3 regions of the Nonomuraea sp. NPDC049378 genome follow, and region 3 is predicted to be linked to each of the others. Evidence: riboswitches for the same ligand, from Rfam matches in the RefSeq annotation. Region 3 holds a riboswitch; each other region holds the start of a gene.
The links. Region 3 has a riboswitch for thiamine pyrophosphate ahead of thiO (glycine oxidase ThiO). Riboswitches for the same ligand answer to the same signal wherever they lie in the genome.
Positions count from the first base shown of each region.

Region 1: another riboswitch for thiamine pyrophosphate. It lies ahead of thiC (phosphomethylpyrimidine synthase ThiC); the one in region 3 lies ahead of thiO (glycine oxidase ThiO).
Region 2: another riboswitch for thiamine pyrophosphate. It lies ahead of ACZ6SA_RS40570 (purine-cytosine permease family protein); the one in region 3 lies ahead of thiO (glycine oxidase ThiO).

Region 1 is NZ_JBVJHP010000016.1:41,798-48,901, reverse strand. Features, by position in the region: gene ACZ6SA_RS31765 (SDR family oxidoreductase) at 1-651, shown strand, start outside; gene thiC (phosphomethylpyrimidine synthase ThiC) at 648-2,252, opposite strand; TPP riboswitch at 2,245-2,357, opposite strand; gene ACZ6SA_RS31755 (hypothetical protein) at 2,409-2,885, shown strand; gene ACZ6SA_RS31750 (hypothetical protein) at 2,924-3,271, shown strand; gene ACZ6SA_RS31745 (universal stress protein) at 3,285-4,118, shown strand; gene ACZ6SA_RS31740 (cellulose binding domain-containing protein) at 4,266-5,303, shown strand; gene ACZ6SA_RS31735 (hypothetical protein) at 5,418-6,149, shown strand; gene ACZ6SA_RS31730 (hypothetical protein) at 6,287-6,952, opposite strand.
Region 2 is NZ_JBVJHP010000025.1:25,221-32,324, reverse strand. Features, by position in the region: gene ACZ6SA_RS40590 (winged helix-turn-helix transcriptional regulator) at 1-304, shown strand, start outside; gene ACZ6SA_RS40585 (rhodanese-like domain-containing protein) at 503-826, shown strand; gene ACZ6SA_RS40580 (peptidase inhibitor family I36 protein) at 1,546-1,989, shown strand; gene ACZ6SA_RS40575 (hypothetical protein) at 2,062-2,904, shown strand; TPP riboswitch at 3,235-3,347, shown strand; gene ACZ6SA_RS40570 (purine-cytosine permease family protein) at 3,338-4,672, shown strand; gene ACZ6SA_RS40565 (methylated-DNA--[protein]-cysteine S-methyltransferase) at 4,635-5,210, opposite strand; gene ACZ6SA_RS40560 (sensor histidine kinase) at 5,307-7,104, shown strand, end outside.
Region 3 is NZ_JBVJHP010000017.1:28,305-35,408, reverse strand. Features, by position in the region: gene metF (methylenetetrahydrofolate reductase [NAD(P)H]) at 1-635, opposite strand, end outside; gene ACZ6SA_RS32970 (polyprenyl synthetase family protein) at 726-1,793, shown strand; gene thiE (thiamine phosphate synthase) at 1,835-2,470, opposite strand; gene ACZ6SA_RS32960 (Rv2175c family DNA-binding protein) at 2,448-2,822, opposite strand; gene ACZ6SA_RS32955 (NAD(P)/FAD-dependent oxidoreductase) at 2,853-4,016, opposite strand; TPP riboswitch at 4,076-4,192, shown strand; gene thiO (glycine oxidase ThiO) at 4,161-5,318, shown strand; gene thiS (sulfur carrier protein ThiS) at 5,315-5,515, shown strand; gene ACZ6SA_RS32940 (thiazole synthase) at 5,508-6,263, shown strand; gene pknB (Stk1 family PASTA domain-containing Ser/Thr kinase) at 6,645-7,104, shown strand, end outside.

The DNA.
Region 1 (7,104 bases), on a different contig from region 3:
GCGTACCTCAGCGAGCACGAGGACGCCGCGCACACCCGCAAGCTGGTGGAGGCGACCGGACGGCGCTGCGTGCTCCTGCCCGGCGACCTGGGCGACCGCGACCACTGCGCGTCCGTCGTCGAGCAGACCGTGGCCGAGCTGGGCGGCCTGGACGTGCTGGTGAACAACGTGGCCTACCAGGCGCCCGTCGACGGCCTGGAGGAGCTGACCGACGAGCAGTGGGAGCACACGTTCGCGGTCAACATCCACAGCTACTTCCGCGTCATGAAGGCCGCGCTCCCCCACCTGCGCGAGGGGAGCGCGATCATCAACACCTCCTCGATCAACGGCCTGCGCGGCAACAAGACGCTCATCGACTATTCCGCCACCAAGGGCGCCATCAATGCCTTCACCTACTCCATGGCCCAGAACCTGGTCGATCGCGGCATCCGGATCAACGCAGTGGCGCCGGGCCCGGTCTGGACGCCGCTGATCCCGGCGACCCTGCCGGAGGACAAGGTCGGCTCGTTCGGCGGGCACGTCCCGATGGGCCGGCCCGCCGACCCGGACGAGATCGCCCCCTCGTACGTGTTCTTCGCCTCCGGCCGGATGTCGTCGTACTACACGGGCGAGGTGCTGGCCCCGATCGGCGGCGAGACGCTGCCCGGTTAGTCCGCGATCGGCAGGTAGACCCGGCCGCCGCGCTCGGCGAACTCGGCCGCCTTCTCCGCCATGCCGGCCTCGATCGCCTCCTGCGTGTCCAGCCCGTGCTCGTCGGCGTAGCGCCGGACGTCGTGGCTGATGCGCATGGAGCAGAACTTGGGGCCGCACATGGAGCAGAAGTGGGCGGTCTTGGCCGGCGCGGCGGGCAGGGTCTCGTCGTGGAACGAGCGTGCCGTGTCGGGGTCGAGCGACAGGTCGAACTGGTCCTCCCAGCGGAACTCGAACCGCGCGTCCGAGAGCGCGTCGTCCCACGCCTGCGCCCCCGGGTGGCCCTTGGCGAGGTCCGCGGCGTGGGCGGCGATCTTGTACGTGATCACGCCGGTCTTGACGTCGTCCCTGTTCGGCAGGCCGAGGTGCTCCTTGGGGGTGACGTAGCAGAGCATGGCGGTGCCGTACCAGCCGATCATGGCGGCGCCGATGCCCGAGGTGATGTGGTCGTATCCGGGGGCGACGTCCGTGACGAGCGGGCCGAGGGTGTAGAACGGCGCGTCGTCGCAGAGCTCGCGCTGCAGGTCGACGTTCTCCTTGATCTTGTGCATGGGCACGTGCCCCGGGCCCTCGATCATCACCTGGACGTCGTGCGCCCGCGCGATCGTGGTCAGCTCGCCGAGCGTGCGCAACTCGGCGAACTGGGCCTCGTCGTTGGCGTCCGCGATCGAGCCGGGGCGCAGCCCGTCACCGAGGGAGAACGACACGTCGTAGCGGGCCAGGAGCTCGCACATCTCGTCGAAGTGCTCGTACAGGAAGCTCTCGCGGTGGTGCGCCAGGCACCAGGCGGCCATGATCGAGCCCCCGCGCGAGACGATCCCGGTCTTGCGGCGGGCGGTGAGCGGCACGTACGCCAGCCGCACCCCCGCGTGCACGGTCACGTAGTCGACGCCCTGCTCGCACTGCTCGATCAGGGTGTCGCGGTAGACCTCCCACGACAGCTCCTCCGGGCGGCCCTTGACCTTCTCCAGCGCCTGGTAGATGGGGACGGTCCCGACCGGCACCGGCGAGTTGCGGATGATCCACTCGCGGGTCTCGTGGATGTCGGGCCCGGTGGACAGGTCCATGATCGTGTCGGCGCCCCACCGGGTGGCCCAGGTCATCTTCTCGACCTCCTCCTCGATGGAGGAGGTCACGGCGGAGTTGCCGATGTTGGCGTTGATCTTGACGAGGAAGTTGCGGCCGATGATCATCGGCTCGGTCTCGGGGTGGTTGACGTTGGCGGGGATGATGGCCCGGCCGGCGGCGACCTCCTGGCGTACGAACTCGGGGGTGACGCCCTCCCGCACGGCCACGAACTCCATCTCCTTGGTGACGATCCCCCGCTTGGCGCAGGCCACCTGGGTCACCGGCTCGCCCGCCGCGCGGCGGGCGGCGACCCACGGCTCGCGCAGGCCCGCCAGCCCGCGCCGCACGTCGGTCTCGACGTACGGGTCGGTGTACGGGCCCGAGGTGTCGTAGAGCGTCACCGACGAGCCGTCGGAGAGGTTGACCTGGCGCTTGGGCACGCGGAGGTCGCCTTCGTAGATCTTGGTAAAGGTGGGGACACGCGCGTCGGTCATCGCGCAAACTCCCTTCGCCGGCATTACCCGGAGCAGGTTCTGGCGGTCGGCGGCTCGCAGCCGTCCTCTCAGCCCGGTCCGCACCGGGCTCCCGCGTTGGACGGCGTTGATCCTACCCACGCCCCCGCCAGAACGAAACATGACATCATCCGCAAAATGGAAGATCCCACGTCAACGACCGCAGCCACCTACGACCACATCGCCCCCGCCTTCGCCGCGAACACCGAGCGCCCCGACGCCGGCCTCCAGGCCTTCAGGCAGCGCTTCGCCGACGCCGTGCCCGCCGTGCTGGGCGACCTGCGCCGGCCGCCCGTGGCCCCCGGCTCGCTCGCCGGCCTGTGGTCGGTCGCGGCCCTCCTGCACGTGCCCGCCGCCGAGACCGAGGCCACGCTCCGCGCCTGGTCGCTGACCCTGCGTACGGGCGGCGTGCTGGGCCTGAGCACCTCGGCGGGCGACTCGGAAGGGTGGGAGGAGGTTCCGAGCGAGGCCGGCCGGCACCGCTGGTTCGTCCACCGCGACCCCGGCGCGCTCCTGCGCCTTCTCCACGCGGCCGGATTCGACACCGTCGAGCACGGCCTGAACACCGCCGGGCGCACGTGGCTGAGCGTCCTGGCGATCAAGCGCGAGGTTTGACGGCCCTCTCCAGCGGTACCAACCCCATCAGGGGGACTATGAAAAAGATCGCCGCTGTCGCAGGACTCGTGCTGCTGGCCACGTTCGGCGCCCCCGCCGCCCACGGCGACGGGACGGACCAGCACGAGGTGAGCAAGGAACAGTACCGGACGCTGCTCGCCCAGTGCCGCTTCGCCGACACGGGCAAGGCTCGTTGCCGCTCGACGGTCAAGGAGATCTTCCGTATCGGCGCAAGGGACGCCGATCTCGACTGCCGTACGTACGCCGGCGTGACCGTGTGCGGCACGCTCCAGCTCAGCGAGGCCGAGCGCGCCTGCATCCGCGACTCCGAGGAGCACGGCATCTCGTTCCGCCGCGCCGAAGTGGAGTGCTACGCCTTCTCCTGAGGGGGCAGACGCCATGATCATTGTTGGGGTGGACGGCTCGCGCGCCGGGCTGGAGGCCTCCGGCTGGGCGGCCACCGAGGCGGCGCTGCGCCGTACCCGGCTGACCGTGGCCCACGCGGTGCCGCGGTGGGTGTGCGAGGAGCTGTCCGCCCGCTACGCCGAGGTCGCCCGGTGGATGCGCGACGAGGCGAACTCGGTGCTCGCCGCCGCACGCGACCGGGCGCTGCGCGAACGCCCCGCGATCATCGTCGAGACCACCCTGCTCCCCGGCGACCCCCGCACGGCGCTGATCAAGGTCGCGGAACAGGCCGACCTGCTGGTCGTCGGCGGCCACGGCATCGGCGGCGTACGCGGGCTGCTGGTCGGATCCGTCGCCCACGGGGTCGCCGCCCACGCCCGTACGAACGTTGTCGTGGTCGGAGAGCGGCCCGCGACGCCCCGCGGCGAGATCGTGGCCGGCACCGACGGCTCGCCTCCCGGCCTGCGGGCACTCGACTTCGCCTTCGCCGAGGCCGAGCTGCGCGAGGCGCGGCTGCGGGTCGTACAGGCGTGGGCGTGGCCGCGGCCCGGCGGCTTCTTGCCCGCCGACCCCGAGAACGAGCAGCACACCCTGCACCAGCTGCAGGACCTGCTGGCCGAGCGCCAGGAGCGGCACCCGGACGTGGACGTGCTGCCCGAGGTCGTGCACGGCCACCCCGTCGAGGTGCTGAAGGAGGCGGCCGAGGGCGCCGACCTGCTCGTGGTCGGCTCGCGCGGGCACGGGCAGCTCGCCGGCATGCTGCTCGGCTCGATCAGCCAGGCCCTGCTGCACCACACCCCCTGCCCGCTCGCCGTGGTGCGGGCCTGACCCCCTCCGTGGTGCGACCTTCGGCGTGGCGCGGGCCTGAAAGTTACATCCGTCTTCGCAGGTCACCCGGGCGGGCACGGGCACGTGCTTCCCGCCGCGGACCGGCGCTTCCTACCATCTGCGCAGGCGACGACGGGAGAGCGGACGATGCGAAGGATCAGCGCCGTGCTGGCGGCGATGCTGGCCGCGGCCGCCGCGGTGTTATTCGCGACGACCGCGCCGGCCGGCGCCGCCGCGACCAGGATCATGCCCCTGGGCGACTCGATCACCGGCTCCCCCGGCTGCTGGCGGGCGCTGCTCTGGAACAGGCTCCAGAACGCCGGCCACACGGACATCGACTTCGTCGGCACCCTCCCGCCCCAGGGTTGCGGCGTCGCCCACGACGGCGACAACGAGGGCCACGGCGGCTTCCTGGCCACCAACGTCGCCGCCCAGAACCAGCTGCCCGGCTGGCTCTCCGCGACCCGGCCCGACGTCGTGCTCATGCACTTCGGCACGAACGACGTGTGGAGCAACATCGCTCCTGCGACGATCCTGGGCGCGTTCACCACGCTGGTGAACCAGATGCGGGCGAGCAACCCCGCCATGAAGATCCTCGTCGCCAAGATCATCCCGATGAACCCGTCCAGCTGCGCGGACTGCGCCCAGCGGGCCGTGGCCTTCAACAACGCCGTCCCCGCCTGGGCCGCCGCCACCACCACCGAGCGGTCGCCGATCACGGTCGTCGACCAGTGGACGGGGTTCAGCACGGCCACGGACACCTACGACGGGGTGCACCCCAACGCCGCAGGCGACCAGAAGATGGCCGACACCTGGTATCCGGCGCTGGTGGACGCCCTGGCCGGCGCCGACCCCGACCCCGATCCCGACCCCACCGACCCGCCTCCGGGCGGCTGCGCGGCCGCGTACAGGAACGCCGGCCAGTGGCAGGGCGGCTTCCAGGGCGAGGTCACCGTCACGAACACCGGCACGGCGCCCATGAACGGGTGGGAGGTGCGATGGGCGTTCGCCGACGGGCAGCGGATCGACCAGATCTGGAACGGCACGCTGAGCGCCAGCGGCTCCTCGGTGATCGTGCGCGACGTCGGCTGGAACGGCACGCTCGCGCCCGGCGCCTCGGCCACGTTCGGCTTCCTGGCCTCGTGGAACGGCGCCAACACCGCGCCCGTACCCACCTGCTCCTAGTCCTGGCCCGCGCTGATCGCGGCCGGCGTGAGGCGTACGCGGTCGTCGGCCGCCGGTGCCGTCTCCCTCCCCAGGGGGAGGCCCCGCACGCGCGCCGGCCATAGCTTGTCGGCCATGAGACCACATGCCAGGCCGGCCCTGCTGACCGCGGGTTTCGCAGGAGCCGCCGCGCTGGCGCTGGTGGCGCCGGGAAACCTCGTCATGCGACTGGCCTTCGGCAAGCTCGACGATCCGGCACTCGGCCGGCAGCTCCTGCTCACCGCCCTGGGCGTGCTGCTCGCCCTGGCCACCGTGCGCCACGGCAGCCGCCCTCTCTCCCGCGAACCCGACGGGACGGTACGGCCGGCGCGCTGGGCCAGGGCGGCGACCTGGGCGGCGGCCGGCGTGCCGGTGCTGGGGTTCTCCGTACCGCACCTGCTGTGGGGGCTCGGCGTGCCGTTCGGCGTGGCGGGACCCTCCGCGGCGGGGCTCGCGGCGCTTCGCGGCTCGCCGGTGTACTGGGGGCTGCTCGTCGCGGGGCCGGTGGCCGGCGGCCTGCTCACCCTCGGGCTGATCAGCCGATGGGGGCAGATCGTGCCCCCATGGGTGCCGTGGCTCGGCGGCCGGCGGGTGCCGACCGGCCTCGCCGCCGTCCCGGCCCTGGCAGTCGGGCTGCTCGTCGGCCAGTACGGGGCGATGATGACGAGCTGCCTGGCCTTCGGCATCACCCGCACGTGCGCACCCGAGGGTGGCGCTGAGGTTCTCGACGGCAGCTGGGCGTTCGCCGGGACGTACCCGGTCTTTCTGGCGTGGGGGGTGTGCCTGCTCGGCGCCGCCATCGGATATGTCCACACCCGGCGCGGCTGAAGGCTCCCGGCGACCTCGACGCCGACGATCACACCGACCTCGCGGCCATCAACCCCGAGGGCGTCCCGGGCGCGGGACCGCGCACCGTTGCGGGACAGTGCGAGCCGGGCGCCCTGGCACGTCCGCACCCGGCGCTTTCAGGTGTCGGTGGACAAGTGCTGCCTGCTGAGCGACAGCCCGTGCTCGTCAGCGAAGGCTCGCCGGCACAGGCCGTGGCAGAAGCCGTACAAGGTGCCCTGGTGAACGAGGGTGAGAGGCGTGTCGAGATCCACGCTCATGCCGCAGATCGGGTCGATCAGCTTGTCATCCACCTGGGGCGGCGCCTCACGCTCGGGCGCGCCGTCGCGGTACGGGCGCGAGACGAACTCGGTGAGATCCATGCTGTCCATGACCCTCCCTTGGATCCCGATGCCGCCCTCGGTGATGCCCTCGACGAGGATCATCGCGTGGGGCTCGCGTCGCACGCGTTCGGGATCGCGGCCGGCCTCCCGCTCGATCTCGGCCAGGATGGCGGTGATGGTTTCCACCATGTGCTCGCACACGTCCTTCCGCCACGACGCCGGGACGGTGACGCGTACGAGATAGCGCGGCGGAGCCGCGGGATCCGTCGCCGGCCGCTGACCGAGAACCCAGGTGGCCGGCTCGTGCACGAGCACCTGCGTGATCAGCCGTTGCGCATCGATGATCTCGAGGGCGTGGCTGTCGTCCTCGACCATCAGCGTGTCGATGAGCCGGCGCCCCAGCGTCTGGCGTTCGTCCTCGCTGAGAGCGCCTCTGGGAACGTACACATCGATCAGCAGCATCGCGCTCACCCAACCCTTCGGAACGGACTTCTCCCTCCACAATGCCGGGGAGGGGTATACGAAGCATCCGACGGGAGGAGCGTCTCTTCCCTACTACGGAGGAAGTAGGCCGAGGCGAACACCCTCACCGACCTGCACCGGAACCGAAGCGG
Region 2 (7,104 bases), on a different contig from region 3:
GTCGCTCCTCGTCATCGCCCTGCTCGACTGCGAGAGCCTGCGTTTCACCCAGCTCCGCCGTGAGATCGACGGCGTCAGCCAGCGCATGCTGAGCGTCACGCTGCGCCAGCTCGAACGCGACGGCCTGGTCAGCCGCACGGTCCACCCCGTCGTCCCGCCCAGGGTCGACTACGCGCTGACGCCGCTCGGCCGTACGCTGCACGAGACCATCAAGTCCCTGGTCACCTGGACCGAGGCCCACCAGGAGGAGATCGCCCGCGCCCGCGCCGCGTACGACGCCCGCGTTCAGGGCCCCACCTCGTAAGACGGGCGCGGTCGTATGCCGTCGCCTTCCCCGTCGCTCCTGCGTCGCTCCTCCTCCAGGCGACGGCACTCCCTCCCGTGTTCATGGCCTCACTTCGTGAGGCGGGCTCGGTCGCCTGGTGCCGTCGCCTTCCCCCGTCGCTCCTGCGTCGCTCCTCCTCCAGGCGACGGCACTCCCTCGCCGGGAGATGATGGGGTCATGACCGTTCCTGAGATCGAGCCGGGCGGCATCCCGGCAGACGCCTACCTTCTCGACGTCCGCGAGCAGGACGAATGGCGGGCGGGCCATGCCCGTGAGGCGGTGCACATTCCGATGACCCAGATCCAGGGCCGGGTCGAGGAGGTGCCGAGCGACCGGACGGTCTACGTCGTCTGCCGGGTGGGCGGCCGGTCGCTGCAGGTGGCGGCCTGGCTCAACCAGCTCGGGCGCGACGCGGTCAACGTCGGGGGCGGCATGCAGTCGTGGGAGGCGGCCGGCCGTCCGCTGGTCAGCGAGACCGGGGAGCAACCCTTCGTGGCCTGAGCCGGACGCCCCGCCGCCGCGCACCATAGGCGCTCGGGAGCAGACCAGAAGGGCTACCCATGGCACTCCATGTGCCGGAGCGTTCTCGGCTGATGGGCCGCATGTGCTGTGAGGCCGGGCGGTTGAGGCACCCCGGGCACACATGACAAACGCGACCCCTGGTGATCGTTGGGTTTCTACGCCAGCCGATCAGGAACAGGGGCCGCGTTCGCGTGCCATCATCCCGGTCAACGTGCTCACCCGCCACTTGGAGCACGTCACCCTCGCCGGCCCACCGACCGACCTGCCGGTTCTGGCCGAGGCGCTGGACACCATCCCCCGATCCGCGCAGCCGTCGAGGAGGCCGCTGCCGACTCGGCCCGCTGCCGGCGTGATCCCTACTCGCCGTGGACGTGAGGAACGCCGCACTCTCAAGGTCGTCACGGTCACGGGGGGACTGCGTTTCCGCACGCCGGGCAGGCGATGCCGGTCGAACGCCAGGTCAGGGACGGCACGACAGGAAAGTGGCGGACCGTGACCGTCTGTCCGCGACGCCACCCGCGGCCTCGCCGTTCCTTGCCTCACATGACCAAGAAAACGGACAAATATCCACTACGCCGGGGTCTGGCCCTGAAGTGGACTGTCTGCGCATAAGGCGTGGAATCTGGGCTATTTACGGCGCTGAAACGGGTCTGAAGACTGGGCTCGCCTCAAAAGAGATCTCAGGGAAAGGACTTGTGATGAGAGTGGAGCGTAAGGTCGCGCTGGCTGTCACGGCGGCCACGACGGTCGCCGTTCTTTTCGCCGGGGGAACACCCGCTGCCGCAGACTCCTTCGGCAAGTGTAGTGCTGGTTGGGTTTGCTTGTACGAGAACGAGGACTTCAACCAGGATAAGGGTGCGGACGGTGATCACTGGCGCAACTTCAAGAAAAGCAAGCCTGACCTCAGGAAGTACAATTGGCTGGACTATTACGGCGATGATAGTGGTGACGGGATGGACAACGAGACCAGCTCGATCAAAGTCAGAAAAGGGTGGTGCTGGGTTCAGCTTTATCAGGACGTCGGATACGGCGGAGCGATGAGCGTATTCGGGCGGGGGGTAGGTCAGCCTGAGGATGGCAAGTTGAAAAACGATGAGATCGGCGACAATCGGGCCAGCGCGTTGAAACTTGTTAACTGCTGAATCTCGCTGCGTATGGGGATCAAGCGAGCGTCGGCACGACGAACGAGTGCGCAAGGAAAGAATTCCTCTTTCTTGGCAGGGGCGGTCGTAACGCTGGTCGGCGTCGGCGTCGCCGCCTGTGCGGGCGCTGCCCAGAAGCCAGGCACACCGCCGTTCCGGGCGGCCTTCGCGCTGCCCTTCGACGCCTACCGGCTCAATGATGAAGACCTTGCCACGGTCACCGCCGCACGGACCAGGCTCAGACAGGAATGCATGGCCAAGAAGGGCTTCGTCTGGAGGAAACCGTCGGCTGCGGATGCCCACCCGCTCCTCAGCAAAAACGCCCGCCGCTACGGCCTTGCCGACTCAGAAGCCGCCCGGCGCTACGGTTACCACGTCCCTGACACGCCGCAAGAAGCACAGGCCCAGGCGGAGGAGGCAGCATGGGCCGGCCGTGCGAGCAAGGCCGAGCAGTCCGCCCTGCTCGGCCCGGGCGGGTGCGTGGACCAGGCGGATTCTGCCCTTTGGAAAGGCGTCCGCGACCGGGACTCCGCATGGCTTGTCGACCTGGAATACGCGGCGGTCGACCAATCCGCGGCAGACCCGGCGGTGGTCATAGCCACCCGGGCATGGAGCGATTGCATGCGCGACAACGGCTTCGACTACCAGACCCCACAAGCCGCGGTGGAGGACCGGCGGTGGAACCTCAACGTACCCAAGGTCTCACCGGCGGAACGGGCCGTGGCCGCCGCTGACGTACGCTGCAAGCAAAAGACCGATCTTGTCGCCGCTCGCGCCGCAGCGGAATGGCGAATTCAGACGAAGATGATCGAACAGCATGCCAGGCGGTTCGAGGCCCTGCGGAAGGCGAATCAGAGTTACCTCGGCAACGCACGACACACCCTTGACCGGCGAGCGGACAGCGAAGCACGGTGAAGGCGTCAATACTTCCGGCAGGAAGCCACGTAGCTCGGATCAGGTCGGGTCGCCCGAGGGGATCCCCCCTCGGGCGCCTTCGCCAGGGGCCTGCCGACCGTCGCGGTCATGACCCTGTGGGCGAGAACCTTGGGGCGGCCGGCTCTGTACGAGTTGCGGATGACGTCGTCGTTCTGTACAGCTACGCCCGCTGGGAGTGGTGCTGCCATGGCGGGCGCAGCCGCCACCACGGAGCCGGCCACCCGGGTCATGTCCCCCGGGCTGGCCGAACTCGGAGGGATGAGGCATCATGGGGCCCGCGGAACTTGGACATTCCGGCTCCGCACGTACAAATCAATCCGCGGGAGCTTGAGGCAATCAGGCTGAGAGGGCGACTACGGCTGTCGCCGACCGCATGAACCTGTCCGGGTAATGCCGGCGTAGGGAGTGTGCGATGTCGCACGTCGCCGACGAAGTTCCGCTGACTCTCGACGGTCAGCCCCCCAAGACCCTGGGCGTGCTCGATCAGGGCGCGCTCTGGGCCAACCTCGGTGTCAGCCTCCTCGGCTTCTCAGGGGCGCTGCTCCTGCTCAACCCGACGGGCGACGCGCCGCTGAGCCTGGCCGCCGCGCTGGTGGCGACGGTGGTCGGCAGCCTGATCGGAACGGCCATGGTGGGCCTGTCCGCCATCCCCGGCACCCGCACCGGCCAGCCCGCGATGGTGCTGCTGCGCGGCCTGTTCGGGGCCAGGATCTCCTACGCGCCCACGGTGCTGAACATCGTGCAGATGCTCGGATGGGGCGCTTTCGAGCTGTGGGTGATCGCCAAGGCCGCCACCGCTATCTTCGACGGGGTGGCGTACCCCGTGTGGGTGGTTCTGGCGGGCGTGCTGACCACCGCGCTCACGATCTGGCCGCTCGGCGCGATCCGCCTGCTGCGGCGGTACGTCACCGTCGGCGTGATCGTGTCGATGATCTGGTTCACCTGGTACTTCCTGTCCGAGGCGCCCGCCCCCGCCGGCGGGTCGTGGACCGGGTTCGCTCCGGCCGTCGACTACGTGATCGCGCTGTCGGTGTCCTGGGTGCCGCTGGCCGCCGACTTCGCCCGGCACTCCCGCTCCGGGCGCGCCGCGTTCACCGGGATCGTCGGCGGCTACACGGTGGCCCAGGTGGCCTGCCTCGGGCTCGGCGTCTACGCCGTGGCCATCGCCGGCGCCGCCGCCGTGAACGCCGACAACACGGCCGTGTTCAACCCGTTCGTGGCCGCGCCGCTCGGAGCGCTGTTCTTCGGCATCCTGGTGTTGCGCGAGACCGACCAGTCGTTCGCGAACGTCTACTCCACCACCATGTCGCTGCAGAACCTGATGCCGCGCGTCGACCGGCGGGTCATCTCGACCGCCATCGGCGTGTTCACGGTCGTGATCGCCCTGGTCGTCGACGTCACCTCGTACGGCGCGTTCCTGGGCGTGATCGGGGCGGTGTTCGTGCCGATGTTCGCGGTGCTGGCCGTCGACTATTTCGGGTTCGGCCGCTCCAACCGCTGGAACACCGACGAGGACGCCCCCTCGCGCTGGTCGATGCTGGTGCCGTGGGCGCTCGGCTTCGCCGCTTACTGGCTGACCACCTCGACGCCCACCATCGCGGCTTGGGACGGGTTCTGGGCGTCGGCCCGCGACGCCATCGGCTTCACCAGGCAACCGTGGATGAACGGCGCGCTCGGCGCGGCGGTGGTGGCGGCCCTCGTGACCGCGCTCATCGGCGTGTTGCGGAGGCGCGCTGTTCGACGTTGAGCAGGTGCTGCTTGGCGCTCGCGCCACCCGCGTAGTCTCCGAGCGCGCCGTCCTCGCGCACCACCCGGTGGCAGGGCACGATCACGCAGACGGGGTTGGAGGCCAGCGCGTTGCCGATCGCGCGCAGCGCGCGCGGCCTGCCGATGCTCTGGCCGATCTCCTCCAGCGTCGTGGTCGTGCCGTAGGGGACCGCCGTGGTCTTCTGCAGCACCGACCGGGCGAACGTGGTGGCCAGCGCCCAGTCGACCGGCGTGGCGAACGCGCGCAGCCGGCCGGAGAAATAGGCGTCCAGCTCTCTGCGCACCGGGTCGAGCCGCCGCGCGTCGTTGCCGATGAACGTGCCCACATGCCGGCTGACCAGCTCGAAGACGTCGTTTTCCGCCTCGAAGCTGCAGGCCGCGATGCCCTTGCCCGTCACGGCCAGCACCAGCCTGCCCACGGCGCCGTCGTAGGTGCCGAACGCGATGTCGGGCGGCGTCTCGCCGCGGTAGGTGCTGGAGGTCACCCGCAACAGGGCATCGAGATCACCGCTCGCCATTCGCCCTCACCCTCCACACCCGCCGAGATCGCCGTGACCGCAGCGTATCGGACGGATCGCCCGACGCACCTACCAAGCCACGTGCACTATGGAGGTGTGGGGGACGAATGGGCCGGTAGTGACGACGAGATCGCACGCGCGGTGCTCGCCGGTTCGCCCAACGCCGTGGTGGTGCTCGACCGTGACCAGAGCGTGCTGGTCTGGAACGAGGCCGCCGAGCGGTTGTTCGGGTGGCCGGCCGAGGACCTGCTCGGGCGGCGGGCGCCGATCGTGCCGGGCGAGCTGACCGCCGAGCTCAACGCCGTGCTGGAGCGCGTACGCACGGGCGAGTCCGTGTCGTTGCGCACCAAACGCCTGCGCAAGGACGGCGTCCCCCTCGACCTCCGGGTGGACATCAGCGCGCTGCGCCTGGGCAACGCCGTGGCCGGATACATCTGCGTGCACCATCCGGCGCGGGCCGACGAGCTGGCCAGGCACCGCATGGCGCGCAGGGAACGCCTCGTGCGCCGGCTGACGGACGTCGTCGGCGACATCAACTCCGAGCTGGAGCTGTCGGCCGTGCTCGACCGGATCTCGGCCAGCCTCACGGAGCTCACCGGCGCGGACGCGGGCGGGTTCGTGCTGATCGAGGGCGACCGGTTGCGGCTGGTCAGCACCTACCAGTTGCCCGAGGCGATCAGGGGCACCACCACCGACCTGCGTACGAGCCTGGTGGACAAGCTGTTACGCACCGGCAAGACCGTCATGCTGGAGACGAACGGGCTCGAAGAGCTGGTGTGGGCGCGGCTGGACGGCCTGCACACGATCACTCTGGGCCTGGCCGCCGTCGGAGGGCGCCCGTACGGAGCCCTCTACGCGCTCTTCGCCCGGCGTGTCCCCGGGCATCTCGAACTGGAACTGCTGGAGCTGCTCGCCGGGCATGCGGGCATCGCCGTGGGCAACGCGGTCGCCTACCAGGAGGCGGTGCGGCAGCGGGCCCACGAGCGGGCCGTCTTCGACGCCAGTGCCGACGGCATCGCCGTGCTCGACGGGACGGGCCGCGTGGTCCGCTGGAACCCGGCCGCCGCCGCGCTGACCGCGTTCTCGGCCGACGACGTCATCGGCGGGCCGCCGCCGTTCCCGCTGCCCGAGCCGGGGGAGAAGGTCACGTTCCAGCTGGAGACGGGCCGCTGGCTGGACGTGGTGAGCGCGCGGATCGAGGAGACCGGCGAGGTGGTCATCGACTTCCGCGACGTGACCGCGGCCAAGGAGCTCGAGGAGGCCAAGGACCTGTTCCTGGCCACGACCAGCCATGAGCTGCGCACTCCGATCACGATCGTGCGGGGGTTCGCCAGCACGCTGGACTCGCGCTGGGACAAGCTGAGCGACCCCGAGCGCCGTTCGGCCGTGCACACGATCGCCGAGCGGTCCAGGTCGCTCGGCCAGCTCATGGACCACCTGCTGCTGGGCTCCAGGGCGGGGGCGGACGAGCTCAAGGTCCGGATCGAGGAGTTCGACCTGGCCGAGCGGATCCGGGCCGCCACGCTCGGGCTCCCCGTGCTGTCGGACAGGCACCGGGTCGAGGTGAGGCTCCCCGACGAACTGCCGAACGTGCTGGGCGACGCGCTGGCCACGGACATCGTTCTGGGGCAGCTGCTGGAGAACGCCTTCAAGTACTCGCCCAAGGGCGGGTTGATCGCCGTGGAGGCCTGGCCCGAGGCCGGCAACGTCGTCGTGGTGGTCGACGATGAGGGCGTCGGAATCGCCCCGCCTGACCGGGAGCGGATCTTTGAGCGCTTCGTCCAGGTGGACAGCGGCGACCGGAGAAGGTTTGGTGGAGTAGGGCTCGGGCTCTACATCGTCCGCAGCCTCGCGAGGGCACAAGGGGGTGACGTGAGCGCCCATCCGAGACCGG
Region 3 (7,104 bases):
CAGCCCTGGGCCGCCACCCGGTCGCGCAGCCGCAGATAGTCGTCGGCCTCGAAGAACATCTGCGTGATCGCGTAGTCGGCACCCGCCCGGCACTTGCGGACGAAGTAATCGGTGTCGGACTCGATGGACGGCGAGCGCGGGTGCTTGTAGGGGAAGGCGGCCACGCCGACGCAGAAGTCGCCCGCCTGCCTGATCAGCCGCACCAGGTCTTCGGCGTAGAGCACGCCCTCGGGGTGCGGCACCCACTCGGCCGTCGGGTCGCCGGGGGGATCGCCCCGGACGGCCAGGATGTTGCGCACCCCGGCGTCGGCGAAGCGCCCCACGAGGTGGCGCAGCTCGCGGACGGAGTGGTCGACCGCCGTGAAGTGCGCCACGGGCGTGAGCGTGGTGTCGTGGGCGATGCGCTCCACGATGTCGACCGTGCGGTCGCGGGTGGAGCCGCCCGCGCCGTAGGTCACCGACACGAACGTCGGCCGCAGCGACTCGAGCTCCCTGATCGCCCGCCACAACGATCGCTCGCCCTCGTCGGTCTTCGGCGGGAAGAACTCGAAGGAGAACGACCGCCCACCGTCGGCGAGCATGTCGCGGACCGTGGGAACACGTTCGGGGAAGAAGGAAGGTCGACCAAGCGCCATGGTCACCAGGCTACAGTGGCGCCGCGGGAGCGGCAGCCCGAGAGGCCCTGGAGATCCTGACGCCCGCGTCCGGCCATTAGTCTCAGTGTCATGACCATTGACGCCGCCCGCATGGACGTCCTGCGCCCGCAGGTGGAGCGCTCCCTCGGAGACTTCGTCGAACGGAAGTTGCCGGCCGGGGGCGATGCCGCCTTCGCCCCGCTGCGCACGGCCGCCGACGCGCTGCTGTCCGGGGGCAAGCGGCTGCGCCCGGCGTTCTGCTACTGGGGCTGGCGCGGCGCGGGCGGCGCCGACGTCCCCGCGATCTTCACCGCCGCCGCCTCGCTGGAGCTGCTGCAGGCCAGCGCGCTCGTCCACGACGACGTGATGGACAAGAGCGACCTGCGCAGGGGGATGCCGGCCGCGCACCGCCGCTTCGAGTCCATGCACGAGCAGTCCCGCTGGCAGGGGTCGGCGCAGCAGTTCGGCGAGGGTGCGGCGATCCTGCTCGGCAACCTGCTGCTCATCTGGTCGGGCGAGATGTGGCGCACCAGCGGCCTGCCGCCCGCGTCCCTGGAGGCGGCCCAGCCCGTGCACGACCACATGCGCACCGAGCTGATGTGCGGCCAGTACCTCGACCTGCTGGAGCAGGCCAACGGGGAGAACACGTTCGAGTCGGCGCTGCGGGTGGCACTGTTCAAGAGCGGCAAATACTCGGTGGAGCAGCCGCTGCGGCTCGGGCTGGTGCTCGCCGGCCAGGAGCGCGCGCCGTGGATGGACGAGCTGTGCACCGGCTACGGCACCCGCGTGGGGATCGCCTTCCAGCTCAGGGACGACGTCCTCGGGGTGTTCGGCGACCCCGCGCAGACGGGCAAGCCCGCGGGCGACGACCTGCGCGAGGGCAAGCGGACGATGCTCGTGGCCCGCACGCTGGCGGCCGCGTCCCCCGGGGCCGCGCGGACCGTCCGGCGGCTGCTCGGCGACCCCGAGCTGGACGAGGCCGGGGTGGCGACGCTGCGGGGGATCATCGACGACACCGGCGCGTTGCGGGAGTGCGAGGACCTGATCGGCGACTATCTGGGCCAGGCGCTGTCCGCCCTCGACGAGTCGCCGGTGACGACCGAGGCCCGCTCCGCCCTGACCGAGCTCGCCATCGCCGCCACGTCCCGCAAGACCTGAGGCGGCCGGGCGGGCCGGTCAGGGACCGCCCGGCGTCGGGCTCAGGGAGACAGGCGTTTGGCGAACTCGGCCGCCGCCGCCCCCGGATCGTCCGCGTCGGTGATCGCGCGTACGACGACCACCCGCTCGGCGCCGTACGACATGACCTCGTCGAGATTGTCGAGGTCGATGCCGCCTATCCCGAACCACGGCCGCGAGGTGCCGAGCCCCGCCGCGTGCCTGAGCAGCGGCGGTCCGGGCGCCGGGCGGCCGGGTTTGGTCGGGGTGGGCCAGATGGGGCCGCAGCAGAAATAGCCGACGCCCTGCTCCACGGCCGCGGCGGACGCCTCGGCGGCGGAGTGGGTGGACCGTCCGATGACGATGTCGTCGCCGAGTATCTCTCGCGCGACCGTCGCCGGAAGGTCGTCCTGCCCCAGGTGGAGCACGTCGGGCCGGGCAGCGTAGGCGATGTCCGCCCGGTCGTTGACGGCCAGGAGTTTGCCGTGCCGGTCGCAGGCGTCGCGGAAGACCTCGAGGAGCGCGAGTTCTTCGCGGGCCTCCAAACCCTTCTCCCGCAGCTGGATGATGTCCACGCCGCCGGCCAGCACGGAGTCGAGGAACTCTGCCAGGTCGCCGCGGTCGCGGCGGCCGTCGGTGCAGAGATAGAGGCGGGCCTCAGAAAGCGAGAGCTTGGGCACGCCGCTTGACCTCCGTGTGACGGCCGGCCCGGATCGCCTCGATGGGCGATCCCGGCAGGGACTCGTCCGGGGTGAAGAGCCAGCGCAGCGACTCGACGTCGTCGTAGCCGGCGTCCTGCAACACGGTCAGCGTGCCGGGCAGGCCCTTCATCACGTCTTTTCCGTCGAGGAACACCGCGGGCACCTGAGGCCCGCCGCTGCCCCTGCGTACGCCGAGCAGCTTGTGGTCCTTGAGGAGTTGCTTGGCCCGCCCCAGCGGAAGGTCGAGGCGTGAGGCCACTTCGGGGAGAGTGAGCCACTCGTCGACGAGCTGCTCGGTCTCCCGGTCGATCTGTGCAACAGAAAGTGTCACGAAACCACAACTACCACATGGCGCGCTTGCTCAAACAACACAATCTCGTAGGGACACTTCGGGATCTACCAGGCGTTTGGCATCGAGGCGTTGGCCCGAGGCGATGACTCTGCGGCCCTGTACGAGGTCTCGCGGCCGGTCGACGGCGAGCACGGCGGCGAGGGCGTCGTCGGCGGTGAGCCAGACGGCCGACCATTTACCCTCCGTGTCACCGCGGTAGAGGAGGCGTTCGCCGGCGGGGTGGTGGCCGGCGTACTGCACCATGTGCCCGAACTGCTCCGACCAGAAGTAGGGCACGGGATCGTAGACGGCCTCCTCGCCGAGCAGCGTCGCGGCGGCGACCTCGGGCGCGTTGAGCGCGGAGTCCCAGTGTTCGACGCGGAGCCGGGTCTGCCAGCGGCGCGACCACCAGGCGGCGCAGTCGCCGACGGCGACGACGCCGGGCAACGAAGCGCGCAGATGCTCGTCGGTGACGACGCCGTTGTGCAGGTCGATGTCGGCGTCGGCGAGCCACTCGACGGCGGGACGCACGCCGATGCCGGTGACGACCACGTGGGCGTCGACGAACGCACCGCCCACCAACCGCACGCCGCCCTCGTCCACGGAGTCGACCATGGCGCCGAGCCGCAGGTCGATGCCGGAATACCAGGGCTCGGTGCGCGCGCCGATCTCGGCGCCGACGGCGGTGGCGAGCGGCGCGGGGCCGGCCTCGATCACCGTCACCGCGCACCCGGCCCGGCGTGCGGCGGTGGCGACCTCGGCGCCGATCCAGCCGGCGCCGATGATCGCGACGCGGGCGCCGGGGACGAGCATGGCCCTGAGCTCGTGGGCGTCGTCGAGGGTGCGCAGCACGTGCTGGGGACCGTCGCCGGGAAGCCTGATCGGGTCGGCTCCGGTCGCGATGACCAGGCCGTCGTAGCCCAGCTCGCCCTCGGTCGTCTCCACGACCCCCGCGCGCAGCGACTTGGCGCTGACGCCGGGCCAGAACTCGACGCCGAGCGCGGCCAGGTCGGCGCCGACGTAGCTGTCGTCGGCCTCTCCCGACAGCACGGCCTTGGACAGGGGCGGGCGGTCGTAGGGGCGATGGCGTTCCCTGCCGACCATGGTGACGCGCCCGGTGAAGCCCTTCGAGCGCAGCGCCTCCACGGTGCGCAGACCGGCCAGTCCTGCTCCGACGACAACGACGTGGTTCACGCTGATGACCATAACGGGGGCGGTGTCCGGGCGTGACACCGAGGCCGTAGGCTGGTGAGGGAAAGACGCGCGGGAGTCCGGCCGTGACCGGGCTGAGAGGAAGGCTTGACCGGGCCTTCGACCGCAAGACACCTGATCCGGGTCATGCCGGCGAAGGGAGCGCATGTGGACGTGATCGTAGGCGGCGGGATCGTCGGGCTGTCGGCCGCCTGGCGGCTGGCCCGCTCCGGCCTGCCGGTCACCGTGGCCGACCCGGCTCCCGCCTCGGGCGCGTCGCACGCGGCCGCGGGGATGCTGGCTCCGGTCAGCGAGGTGACCTACACCGAGGCGCCGCTGCTGCGGCTGGGGATGGCGGCGCTGCGCCGCTGGCCGTCCTTCGCCGCCGAGCTGGCCGCGGACGCCGGGCTCTCCGGGCCGGCCGCACTCGACTTCCGTACGAACGGCACGCTGGACGTCGCGTTCGGCGCCGACGACCTGGCGGCGCTGGACGAGCTGGCCGCGTTCATGGAGAAGCTGGAGCTGCCGGTCGAGCGGCTGGCGGGGCGCGAGTGCCGGCGCCTTGAGCCCATGCTGGCCCCCTCCGTGCGCGGCGGCCTGCTGGCTCCCGGCGACGCCTGGGTCGATCCGCGCCGCGTGACGGCGGCCCTGCTCGCCGCCCTCGACCGGCTGCGCGTCCCGCTGGTGCGGGCGCGCGTGAGCGAGCTCCTGCGTGACGGCGGCAGGGTCACAGGGGTTCGCCTCGCGCCACCGGACGTCCCGGCCCCCGCCGTGGCCGATGGCGGCGTGCCGCGGCAGTTGCGGGCCGAGCGGGTGATCCTGGCGGCCGGGGCGTGGAGCTCCGGGCTCGCCGGGGTGCCGGTGCGGCCGGTCAAGGGGCAGATCATGCGGTTGCGCTCCGCCCAGCCCCTGCTCGGCCGGTGCGTACGCGGCACCGTGCACGGCTCGTCCGTCTACCTGGTCCCCAGGGGCGACGGCGAGCTGGTCGTCGGCGCGACCCAGGAGGAGATGGGGTTCGACACCAGGGTGACGGCCGGCGGGCTCTACGAGCTGCTGCGTGACGCCAGGGAGCTGGTTCCGGGCGTCACCGAGCTGGAAGTGGCCGACGTGGTGGCCGGGCTGCGGCCGGGCACGCCGGACAACCTGCCCGTCATCGGCCCGAGCGGCACGCCCGGGCTCACGCTGGCCACCGGGCACCATCGGGGCGGCGTGCTGCTGGCCCCGTTGACGACGGCCATCCTGCTGGGCGAAGAAGGCGAGCTGGCGGCGCTGTGCTCGCCGGAAAGGTTTCAGGAGATTTCATGATTGTGATGATCAATGGGACCGCGCACGAGGTGATCGACGGCACGACCGTGGCGCAGGCCGTGAGCACGTTGACCGCGGCCACCACCGGAGTGGCCGTGGCCGTGAACGACGAGGTGGTCACGCGCAGCGCCTGGGAGACGACGGCGCTCAGCGACAGCGACCGCGTGGAGGTTCTGACGGCGGTGCAAGGTGGATGACCTGATCATCGCCGGGGAGAAGTTCTCGTCCCGGCTCGTCATGGGCACCGGCGGCGCCCCGTCGCTCGAGGTGCTCGACCAGGCGCTGGTCGCGTCCGGCACCGAGATGACCACGGTCGCCATGCGGCGGCTCGACCCGGAGGCCCGCGGTTCCGTCCTCGACGTGCTGCGCAGGCGGGACATCAAGGTGCTCCCCAACACCGCGGGCTGCTTCACCGCGGGCGAGGCCGTGCTGACGGCGCGGCTGGCCAGGGAGGCGCTCGGCACGCCCTGGGTCAAGCTGGAGGTCATCGCCGACGAGCGCACGCTGCTGCCCGACCCCATCGAGACGTTCGACGCGGCCGAGCGGCTGGTGGCCGACGGGTTCGTGGTGCTGCCGTACATCGGCGACGACCCGGCGCTGGCGCGGCGCCTGGAGCAGGCGGGCTGCGCGGCCGTCATGCCGCTGGGCGCGCCGATCGGCTCCGGGCTGGGCATCCGCAACCCGCACAACATCGAGCTGATCGTGGAGGCCGCGTCCGTGCCGGTCATCCTCGACGCGGGCATCGGCACGGCCAGCGACGCGGCCCTGGCGATGGAGCTGGGCTGCGACGCCGTCCTGCTGGCCACGGCGGTCACCCGGGCACAGCGGCCCGACCTCATGGCCACGGCCATGCGGGAGGCCGTGACGGCCGGGCGCCTGGCCCGCCAGGCGGGGCGCATCCCCCGCCGCCGCTACGCCGAAGCCTCCTCCCCGATGACCCCGTGACCCCTCTCCCCGGCGAGGGCTCGCGACCGCTCGCGCGGGCGACGTCGACGGTCGCCGGGGCGCCCCCCGCGCGGTATCACCGCGCGGGGAACGTACGGGCACGGCCCCGGTGACCGGCGCATCCGGCCGGCCCTCGTAGGGGGAGCGGCCGCCCGGACGACACGCCCGGACTGCCGCGGGTGAAGGGATGGTCCGCCTCCGGGTCTCCTGCCTCGGTCCGGAGCCCGGCGACGCGGGGCGCGCGGCCGACCGGTAAGGGCGTGACGCCGGTGAGGCTGTGTCCGCTTCCCCGGGACGAAGGGCGTACGAACGAGAACGTCTCCGCATCGGTTTCGGGCGGCCGGGCCCTGTCAGTGGCAAAACGCCCGTAAACTCAGCGGGGTGGACACGACGACTGCGGACCCCCTGGTCGGGCGGCTCCTCGATGGGCGCTATCGCATCGAGAGCCGGATCGCCCGGGGCGGTATGGCGACCGTCTACCTCGCGCTGGACATCCGGCTCGACCGGACGGTCGCGCTGAAGGTCATGCACCGCTCACTCGCCGAGGACCCGGCGTTCGTCCGGAGGTTCATCGGCGAGGCCAAGTCGGTGGCCAGTCTCTCCCACCCCAACATAGTGCACGTTTTCGACCAGGGCACCGACACCGACGTGGTCTACCTGTCGATGGAATACGTGCCAGGCCGCACGCTGCGCGACATCCTGCGCGACCGCGGCCGGCTGCCGGCCCGCGAGGCGCTCGAGATCATGATCCCGGTCCTGGCCGCGCTCGGCGCGGCCCACCAGGCGGGCCTGGTCCACCGCGACGTGAAGCCGGAGAACGTCCTCATGACCGACGACGGCC